Regions from separate parts of the Paenibacillus sp. FSL R5-0908 genome, predicted to be linked through region 2. Evidence: riboswitches for the same ligand, from Rfam matches in the RefSeq annotation. Region 2 holds a riboswitch; the other holds the start of a gene.

Region 1 (4,882 bases), 560 kb from region 2:
CTCTGATGGAATGTCATGGCTACAATGCCACCCTCTTGATGCCATTCAATTGCACTGTCTATAACAGCTTGCCGCTGTTCTGCGATTGTCCCTGCGGATTGATTATTAATCGCCCCTAATTCATAACCATGTAGAACAGCATTTTGTCCCGAAGTATTCTTCAGCTTATGAACCAGTTCATCTGGACTTTCTAGATAATCATGTTGGCCGGACAAGATCCCTTTGCCACGTAGATTCACCAAATTACTCAGCAGTTGCTTGGCTTCTTCAGAAGCCGAAGGATTACTTGGTATAGCCGGAGGTAGGGAGGAAGAAACACTCATAGCCTTCGGAAGACTTTTAACCTCTCCCCAAGGCAGCAAGGAAAAAATAATAAACACCGGTAACATAGTAAACAACAATCTGTTTTTCTTATAATATTTAAGCAAATAAATCCTCCTTTCGGTAGCTGTACTGCCTCCACAGGTGTTAAAAACATACCTGTTATCGGACAATCGTCTTCTGACCTAATGAGGACTATAGCTTAGTAGCTCTGCAATAACGCAGAGCCACTAAGGATCGACCTTTAATTTTCATCAATCAGGAGACATCCGGAAGAAAAAGTGCACTTGCTGGTACTGTCTCTTTAGCTTGACTAGCACTTTCCCACATCAAGCGGACTCTCGCATCGCCTTCATTCTCGTAATACTCCACCTTGATATCATATAGCTGGCCAGCCTTCAGCGTTATAGTGCCCTTACGCTCAGTACCACTTTGCTTAGTCCAACTATCAATAAGGGATTCCCCATTCACCCAGACACGGATGCCATCATCTGAGGTAGTGTAAAATGTATATTGCTCATTATATAATGGCTTAATTTTACCGCTCCAACGTATGGAGAACCGATCAATCCCGAGGGCGGCATCCGGCGAGCCTTGCCGCCAATTGAAATCGATTATTGCATCAGTTCTGTTAAGAGCTGCTGCTCCCGACAATTGCATGTTGTTGTAATACTCTCCTGCAAGCCCCTTCGCGAGAGGAATTGCTGCCTCCCCCTCTTCTTCGGAAGGTGCCGGCGCTGGGGCGGCGCTAGGTGTCGGTGCCAGACCCGTATTTAATTTATCTCTGGTCAGGGTATAGTTGCTATTCATAAATGTTTTGATTGTGTCTGAACTGTTATTCTCGTAAAGCATTTTTCCCCAGCTCATCATGTACGTCCATTTACTTTGCGATTGCTGAAGCTTCTCCAGATTAGGCATTTCACCATTCTCCCCGATCGCAATCGGTTTGCCTGCGGCTAGACTCAATAAGCTGTCATAGTATTTTTGCTGGTAATCATTTTCATATATATCTGCTGCCAGAATATCTACTCTATCAGCACCTGGATAAGTTAGCGCATAAGGATCTGACCAAACATTGGGAGCATTCGGACTCCATACCCATAACAAATTATTTAATTTATGAACGTTAACAAAACGGTCATACATAATATTCCATAGTTTAGAAAAGTTATTTTTCTTCCCCCACCAGAACCAGTTCCCGTTCATTTCATGATAGGGTCTCCAAAGCACCGGAACATTGGCATCGCGCAAGCTTTTTAAAGAGACTGCCACCTTATCAAGCTCAGCGATCAGATTGTTATATTGCTTGGTACCCGGTGTAACGTAACTATCGAACTCACTCTGGCTAAGTGTTTTTTTTACATTATCCCAGTCATAAGAGGTGCCCGGCAGGTTAGCATGAAAAGTCATAGCTACGATCCCGCCCGCTTTATTCCAGTTGATGGCGCTGTTCACCACATTTTGACGTTGCCAAGCCATCGTTGCTTCGGACTGACCACTGATCGCACCCATTTCATAACCGTGAAGAGCCGCATATTGTCCGCTGGTTCCCTTCAGCATATTGTTAATTTCATCTGGACTTTCTAAATAGTCATGTTGACCGGCAATAATACCTTTTCCTGAGATCGAGTAAAAATAGTTAAGCAGCTTTACGGCTTCAGGTGAGGCACCTGGGGTAACTGGCGTTCCAGAATTTGAAGCAGCTATGACAACAGACGGCGAAATTCCAACAGCAAGCGGAAGTGCAGTCAGAAACAGGACGAGTGACAGAAATGCACCAAACAATCGATACGTACGGTAAGCTTTCAAAATAATCTCCCTTTCGGTAGCCAGGCTGCCACTCTTTCGAAGGCCCTATAGCTTTGCGTCCCTACCTTTCGATAGGTTTGCCTTTTCAATTTAAGAGAAATATTCTCTCTTACCGTAAGTATCGACGACAATTAATGATATATTTAGTGTTTTTATGACTTTTTTTGATAATTGAGTCATTTTACCTGTTTCAAGAAATTTTCAATTGGTTAAATAGATAGGTTAGACCTATGAAATGAATTGTTGTAGTTCTATATCATTCCAGTCTAAAGTAATACGTATGTTATCTTCTTCAACTAATTCAGAACCTGTCTGTACTTCTATAAACTCAACATCCGTCAAAGCAAGGATCGCGTGCTTCGTTCCTTCAGGTATACGTACCACGTCCCCAGCCTTCACATTATGTTTTTTCTCATTCAGCACAATACTTGCTTCGCCGCTAACGATTGTCCAAATTTCACTACGCTTGCGATGTAATTGATAGCTGATATTATTCCCCTCGGATATAAAAATCCGTTTGGTCAGCACTTCATTGCCTTCATCATATTTCACATAATCGATAACTTTGTAATGGCCCCAACGGCGTTCCTCGTACATCGGTCTCTGTTCAAAGGTTTTCAGCACTTCTTTAATCCGTGGGCTCTCAGCTTTATGAGTAACTAGAATCCCATCCGGGCTAGCCGCAATGATCAGATCCTTCGCACCAATTACCGTAATCGGAATATCCAGCTCATTAATCAAGCAAGTCCCCTCAGAATCCGCCGTCACAAAACCTTTTCCTACATGCTTGCTGCTCATTTCCTCTGTCAGCGTATTCCACGTTCCAAGATCCTTCCAGAATCCATCATACGGCTGCACTACAATATGTTCTTCTTTCTCCACCACTTCATAATCAAAGCTGATGGAAGACAATAGCTTATACTGCTTCTGCAATTCTTCATATCCTAAAGGCAACCCTTTACGCTGCAAAATATCTAACAAGTACCCTAAGCGGAAAGCAAACACTCCGCAATTCCACAAGGCATTTTGCTCGATGAGCTGTTCTGCTTGTATGCGGTCTGGTTTCTCTTGAAAGTGACTTACCTTCATAAAACCATTTTCCCCCGCCTCTTCGGTGGTAGGAATAATATATCCGTATTTCTCTGAGGCATGTTCAGGAACAACACCCATTAGTGCCAGATTTGCTCCACTTTCCAGCATGGTCCCCTCAAGCATAGCTATGGTATCGAAAAAGGATGCTTCTACATAAGGGTCAACAGGCAATATTGCTACCGTCTCCGCTGGAGAAACACCTGCCACTGAATAAAGATAGGTAGCTGTTAAGGCGATAGCCGGAAAAGTATCCCGACGCTCCGGTTCGACGATAATCGGCACATGACTTCCCAATTGGCTTTGGATCATTTCTACTTGGCCGCGGCCGGTGGCCAGATAAGATGATTCTGCCATCCCTGCTTCCTCCAGCTGTCTCCAGACACGTTGTACCATAGATTCCGGTTCACCTTGAGGGCTTTCAAGTACCTTTAGAAATTGCTTTGAACGTGAGTCGTTGGACAACGGCCATAACCGTTTACCTGAACCGCCTGATAGAAGTACCATTTTCATAGAATGAACCCTCCTTGAATTATGGAAATCGAGCATAATGGAATTGTTATCAAAACGTATAGCTTCCGCTTAGCCTTAGTTCGAGCGGATGCATTTTTTTAAAAATTTATTAGGTATGAACCACTCCAAGGGATTTTGGACTTCCGATCGCTGTTATCCTCAGATTTCCTGATTGGACCGCTTCTCGCGGTAGAAATCCGAGGATAAAGGCGAACACTCCGTTTCTACAGTTCCAAATTCCCTTTCCGTTCTTTACCTAACCAACTTCCTCTAAATGCTTGAACCGTACTGCACCGGGCTGTACCAGCCGGAAGGCAGCACGTTTTTCTAAAGATTTGCTTCTGCTCCTATGGAGGCAGCAGCAACTGCAAGAACAACTGCAACTAAAAGAGCAAGACTAGTTGCCACCACAGAGACAGAGACAATGACAACAATAAGTGCTACTGCTACTGCTGCTGCGATAAACAATCAGAGTACACTAACTATATAAATTGCTTAGAAACTTAAAATAAGGGAACGAAGTGGCGGAGGAGAATTTTGGAACTGGAGGAGCTATAGGTCCACCTTTGTCTGCGGATTTCTACCGCTATCAGCGGTTAAAATCAGGAAATCTGCAGACAACAGCGGCTGGAAGTCCAAACATTCTCTGGAGTCACGGCTCATCCCTAAATAGAAAAATCACAAGTTCAATCCATATAACTTAGATTAAACCGCTCCAGCCACACTAGCAGAATAACCGCTCAATCCACCCATCTGCGGGCGGCCGACAGAATGATAAACGAGGCCGGTACCCTCAATTTGCTCCTTGGAATACACATTGCGTCCATCGATCAGCACCCCATTGCGCATGCTTTTCGCCAGCTGATGCAGATCAATCTCCTTGAGTAGGCTCCAATCGGTCAGCAGGCAGACGGCATCGCTGCCCTCAGCCGCTTCCTCTGGCAGATTGCACCAGCGAAGCTGCGGATGATCATATTGCTGTCTGAAATTTGTAGCTGCGATTGGATCATATAGTTTGACTGTTGCCCCTTCAGCTACCAGTGCCTCAACAATCTCTCTGGCGGGAGCTTCGCGGACATCATCAGTGTTAGGCTTAAAAGCAAGTCCCCATATCCCAATCGTCGAACCGCGCAGGCTGCCAAGTGATTCA
Region 2 (4,882 bases):
GATACGATCTCAATATTCTCAAAGCTCTGGCGAGAGACCCAATCCTTCCCCTCCCCCCAAGAAGCTCCGGCAACCGGAGGATCAGCCTTCAGATTAGGATTATTACTTAGAAATACCTTTGGCGCTCGTTTAATAGCAATACCATAGAAGAAAAATCCCACATAGATTAGAATCCCTATGATGATTACAGCGCTAATAATGAACCATATCAATTCGCCTTCGCCATCCCCTCTTCATTTCTTTTGCAACAAGAGTATACCATCTACTTAGAATGCACCAAACTATCGCAATCATGACATACAAATAGAGCCGCCATCGGGACACCCCCCGAAAGCGACTCTATGTTGCTCTACCGTTTATTATTTATTCTTTTTGGAGAACTTGGTTCTCATTAATAATCCGATAAGTGCAAAACCTAAACCTGCTACATAGTAAGGTGCAGGACTTGATTCACCCGTCTTTGGCAATTCCTTCACAGGTGGCTTACCTAATGGGATCGTATCGTCTACTACGATGATTTCATCAGGTGTTGGTGTTGGTGTCACTGCCGGTACCGGACCTAATGGGATCTCATCATCATCAACAAGTACTTCTGTGCTATTCGACGGTGTTGGTGTTGGTGTTGGTGTTGGTACTGGCGCTGGTGTCGGCGAAGCTACAGGCCCAAGCGGCACAGGATCTTCTGCAAGAACTATAGTGCCAATTACGGATGATGGCGTTGGTGTCGGGAACACCGAAGTCTCTGGTGTCGACGTTGGTGTTGCCTCAGGCGTTACCGTTGGTGTTGGTGTTGGTGTTACCTCTGGCGTTACCGTCGGTGTCGGTGTTGCTTCTGGTGTTACCGTCGGTGTTGGCGTTGCTTCAGGCGTTACCGTCGGTGTCGGTGTTGCCTCAGGCGGCGTCACTGTTGGTGTCGGCGTCACTGTCGGCGTTGGCGTTGGTGTCGGCGTCGGCGTTGGTGTCACTGTTGGCGTTGGCGTCGGCGTTGGTGTTACTGTCGGTGTCGGTGTCACTGTCGGCGTTGGTGTCACTGTCGGCGTTGGTGTCGGCGTCGGTGTTGGTGTTGGTGTCACTGTCGGCGTCGGTGTTGGCGTCGGCGTCGGTGTTGGCGTTGGTGTCGGCGTTGGTGTCACTGTCGGCGTTGGTGTTGGCGTTGGTGTCACTGTTGGCGTCGGCGTTGGTGTCGGCGTCGGCGTCACTGTCGGTGTTGGTGTCGGCGTCACTGTCGGCGTCGGTGTTGGCGTCGGCGTCGGTGTCGGCGTTGGTGTCACTGTCGGCGTTGGTGTCGGCGTCGGTGTCGGTGTCGACGTTGGTGTCACTGTCGGCGTCGGTGTTGGTGTCACTGTCGGCGTTGGTGTCACTGTCGGCGTTGGTGTCACTGTCGGCGTCGGCGTTGGTGTTGGCGTCACTGTCGGCGTCGGTGTTGGTGTTGGTGTCGGCGTTGGTGTTGGTGTCACTGTCGGCGTCGGTGTCGGTGTTGGTGTCACTGTCGGCGTCGGTGTTGGTGTCGGTGTTGGTGTCACTGTCGGCGTCGGCGTCGGTGTTGGCGTTGGTGTTGGTGTCACTGTCGGCGTTGGTGTTGGTGTCACTGTCGGCGTTGGTGTCGGCGTTGGTGTCACTGTCGGCGTTGGTGTCGGCGTTGGTGTCACTGTCGGCGTGGGACATGGTGTTGGCGTCGGTGTCACTGTCGGCGTTGGCGTTGGCGTCACTGTCGGCGTCGGCGTCGGTGTTGGCGTTGGTGTTGGTGTCACTGTCGGCGTTGGTGTTGGTGTCACTGTCGGCGTTGGTGTCACTGTCGGCGTCGGTGTCGGTGTTGGTGTCGGCGTTGGTGTCACTGTTGGCGTTGGTGTCGGCGTTGGTGTCGGCGTTGGTCCAGGTTCATCACCATCGTATGGATAGTGGTGAAATTCACCACCACCAGTACCTTTGAGTGAAGCCGCCACTAAAGTACCGTTAATCTGACCATTAATAAAATCAACATGAGCATAGGGGGCAAGTATGCTTCCCATTACACCTATGCCTGCCATATCAAGATACGCAGCTTGGCTAAAGTTAAGCAAAATTTTCTTGCTGTTCAACACGTTATTAGGTAGAAATCCGAAGTTTTTCATTTTTACGTTAGAACCATCAATATTAATAATTGCAGTAGATCCTGAAGGAACATTTATTGTAATTCCGTAGGTATTAGAGACGTTATCTCCTGGAACATTAAAAACATTGACCGCAGGATCTGTACCTGTCAGGGTAAGGCTGCCATATTGGTACACTGTTGTTCCATTCGCCGGCAATGCTGCAAGTTCTGCTGATTTGTCCTTCAAAGACTGACCTACGGCTGAAAAGTCAATCGTACTCCCCTGTCTTTTTGTACCACCCTTGAGGAGCGTTACATTCCCTGAAAAATCTCCCCCGTACACGATATTCCCATAAACAGTACCTCCGTTGAAAGTAAGATTCCCTCCAACAACAAGTGTGTCAGTCAGGGAAACCTCTGCAGCGTTCAACCTATCTCCAACACTATAGTTGGTTAAGTTAACGTTACCTCCAGCAGCAAACCTTCCTTCCGTATCCGAAACTGTTGTTATATCCCCTAGAATAAACACGTTGTAGACCGCTGCAATTCCCAATGTAGAAGAACTACTAGCTCCAGCAACTCCAGCTCCCAATGAGGAAAGCCCACTACCTACCGTCAAAATCCCAGCTAATACAAGCGAGAGTAACGGTTTTATTCTTCTTTTCAAATGGCACACCTCCTAAAACTATGATTTATATTAATCAGAATAATTACCAGAAACTCTAAAGGACCTAACAACAAAAAAGACCGCCAAAAAGAAGTGGAATTCCCTTCTCATGGCAGTCGGACGGTCATTGTGCCTTTAAGACACTTTAGACTCCTGGACTTTGCGTCCCGCCCTTTCAGACGGTTTGCTATTATCATGACTATATATATGTATTACACTGCAAGTCCAGAACTGGTAGCTGAAGCATTCTATCCAATAACAGTCTATGACTTTTAATACTTTTGAATTAATAACAGTTTAGCGCCCGACACCCACAATTGTCAATCAATTCCTTTCGATAATCCCCCCGCATTAGTACCACACAAAAAAAGCGCCTAAAGGCGCTTCGCATAAGGTTTTTCATTAAATTTTAAAGTAACTGTATATAGCCCAATATGGATATCCATAAGGGAACACTCAGAATTAAACCAAAAAACAATCCACGCTGGAGGCTGCCCTCTTTTTCCATCATAATTCTCCTTTATGTGCGTCCGATATATTAATTTTTATTATTACAATTTTTAATATAATTTATTCTTCGTTATTTAGTTGTGAATTTAATCACATTGGATAAGCTGTTTAGAAATACCATTGATTATTTTTGGAATATCGGGGTAGAATACGAATATACGTTCCTATTAGAGGTGATGAGATTCATGCATAGAGCAGAAAGCAGGGACAACATGCTGGTGAAATCTTATTTATTGCTTCCGATGATTTTATCAGCTTTCGAACGGGACTCCGCCATTTTATCTACACACTTACGAACACCCGCCCCTTATCTGGAGGTGCTTGGAACAGCTGCTGCAGTAGCTACAACAGATCTAAGGGATGTTCGTGCAGAAATGAGAAGACGGGGAATCAAGGTGTATGAGCAAAACAGACTTAATACGGGAATTGAAGCCAAGTATATATGTCGTGGCTATCACGAACGAATGCTGCTGTTGAATGACATTGTTGCGGCTCAGGCTGCCATCCATATGCGCAGATACCTAGGGCTGGATATTTCATCTTTTAAGAGTTACGAAGAACAGTACCAGATTAAGTAAAGCTGTATAGAAGCCGCTGCGCTCTCTCCCCCCAATCAATTAGTGAACAAAAAAATAGGCCTTACCATGGGAGTTGGCAAGACCTGAGAGAGATATACCACAAAACACTGGGGGGTGTTTGGTGTCTCTAATATATACCTCGAACCTGAAAAAAAGCTGATAGGCACATAAAAATTACATTAAAAATATTGTTCGCCGTTCAGAAGTGATTAGAGTGCTCCCACAAGCTTAGCCGACCTTTAGCTGGAATCGGATGGCTTAATGGATGAACCCCTTCAAGCTTCCAAGCAAACCGTCCTTCGCTATAGTCGCCAAAATCATATTCGTTCCCATTGATCCATTCCCTTAAATCCACCTCTGGAGTAACCACATAACATCCCGCGAGCTGACCTGTAGCAATAATAGCTCCTGTCGGCAAATTATTCGCTGTATAGCCATGTCTCGCCAATACTGATTTGTACGGTTCCTGTTCACAAATCTTTTTGTCGATCCGCATCCCGGCATGAATGCCTAACTCGCCGCGGTAGGCTGTTCTCCATGAACGAGTTTCAAACTCTTTTTCACCAAGAGCAATTAAGGTCGCCCAAGGCTGCCGTATTGTTATACACCGCATGATAATTATCCTCTCCTACGAATGACCCTGAAACGATCACCTTAGGCTTGCATATTCAGAGTATGGTCACAGTAATTCATAAGTATAATTTATGGTCTCAAAAAATTCATGCTAGTAATCAAAATATGGGTAATTCCAAAAATAGCACATGGAACGAGGAGGAGATAGTTTTTCATCCAAAGTCCAACGAAAAAGAAATACAAAGGCGGCATGCTTGCAATTCCTAGTATCAGTAACCACGGAGCAACCACCCCATTATAATAGAGCATCCAAGAAATATAATAGGCTGCCAAAAACAAAACTGCTAGTCCAATGTAAAGGTTGCTGTTACTTCCTTCGCCTTTGTTTATCAGAACAACCATAAGAATAACCGTCAACACTCCAAACAATCCTTCTATAATATTCAATGTTTTATGGGTGGAACTGTTTCCAGTAAGCACATT

The links. Region 2 has a riboswitch for cyclic di-GMP ahead of MKZ09_RS03025 (choice-of-anchor A family protein). Riboswitches for the same ligand answer to the same signal wherever they lie in the genome.
Region 1: it holds a riboswitch for cyclic di-GMP, as region 2 does, so the genes downstream of both, MKZ09_RS05395 (glycosyl hydrolase) here and MKZ09_RS03025 (choice-of-anchor A family protein) in region 2, are expected to answer to the same signal.

Annotation. Positions count from the first base shown of each region.
Region 1 is NZ_JBBOUV010000001.1:1,211,898-1,216,779, reverse strand. It holds gene MKZ09_RS05400 (glycosyl hydrolase) at 1-428, opposite strand, end outside; gene MKZ09_RS05395 (glycosyl hydrolase) at 580-2,130, opposite strand; cyclic di-GMP riboswitch class I at 2,143-2,222, opposite strand; gene MKZ09_RS05390 (sugar phosphate nucleotidyltransferase) at 2,359-3,732, opposite strand; gene MKZ09_RS05385 (UDP-glucose dehydrogenase family protein) at 4,438-4,882, opposite strand, start outside.
Region 2 is NZ_JBBOUV010000001.1:648,572-653,453, reverse strand. It holds gene MKZ09_RS03030 (alpha/beta hydrolase) at 1-212, opposite strand, end outside; gene MKZ09_RS03025 (choice-of-anchor A family protein) at 360-2,738, opposite strand; cyclic di-GMP riboswitch class I at 2,847-2,937, opposite strand; gene MKZ09_RS03020 (hypothetical protein) at 3,434-3,826, shown strand; gene MKZ09_RS03015 (ASCH domain-containing protein) at 4,026-4,439, opposite strand; gene MKZ09_RS03010 (hypothetical protein) at 4,529-4,882, opposite strand, start outside.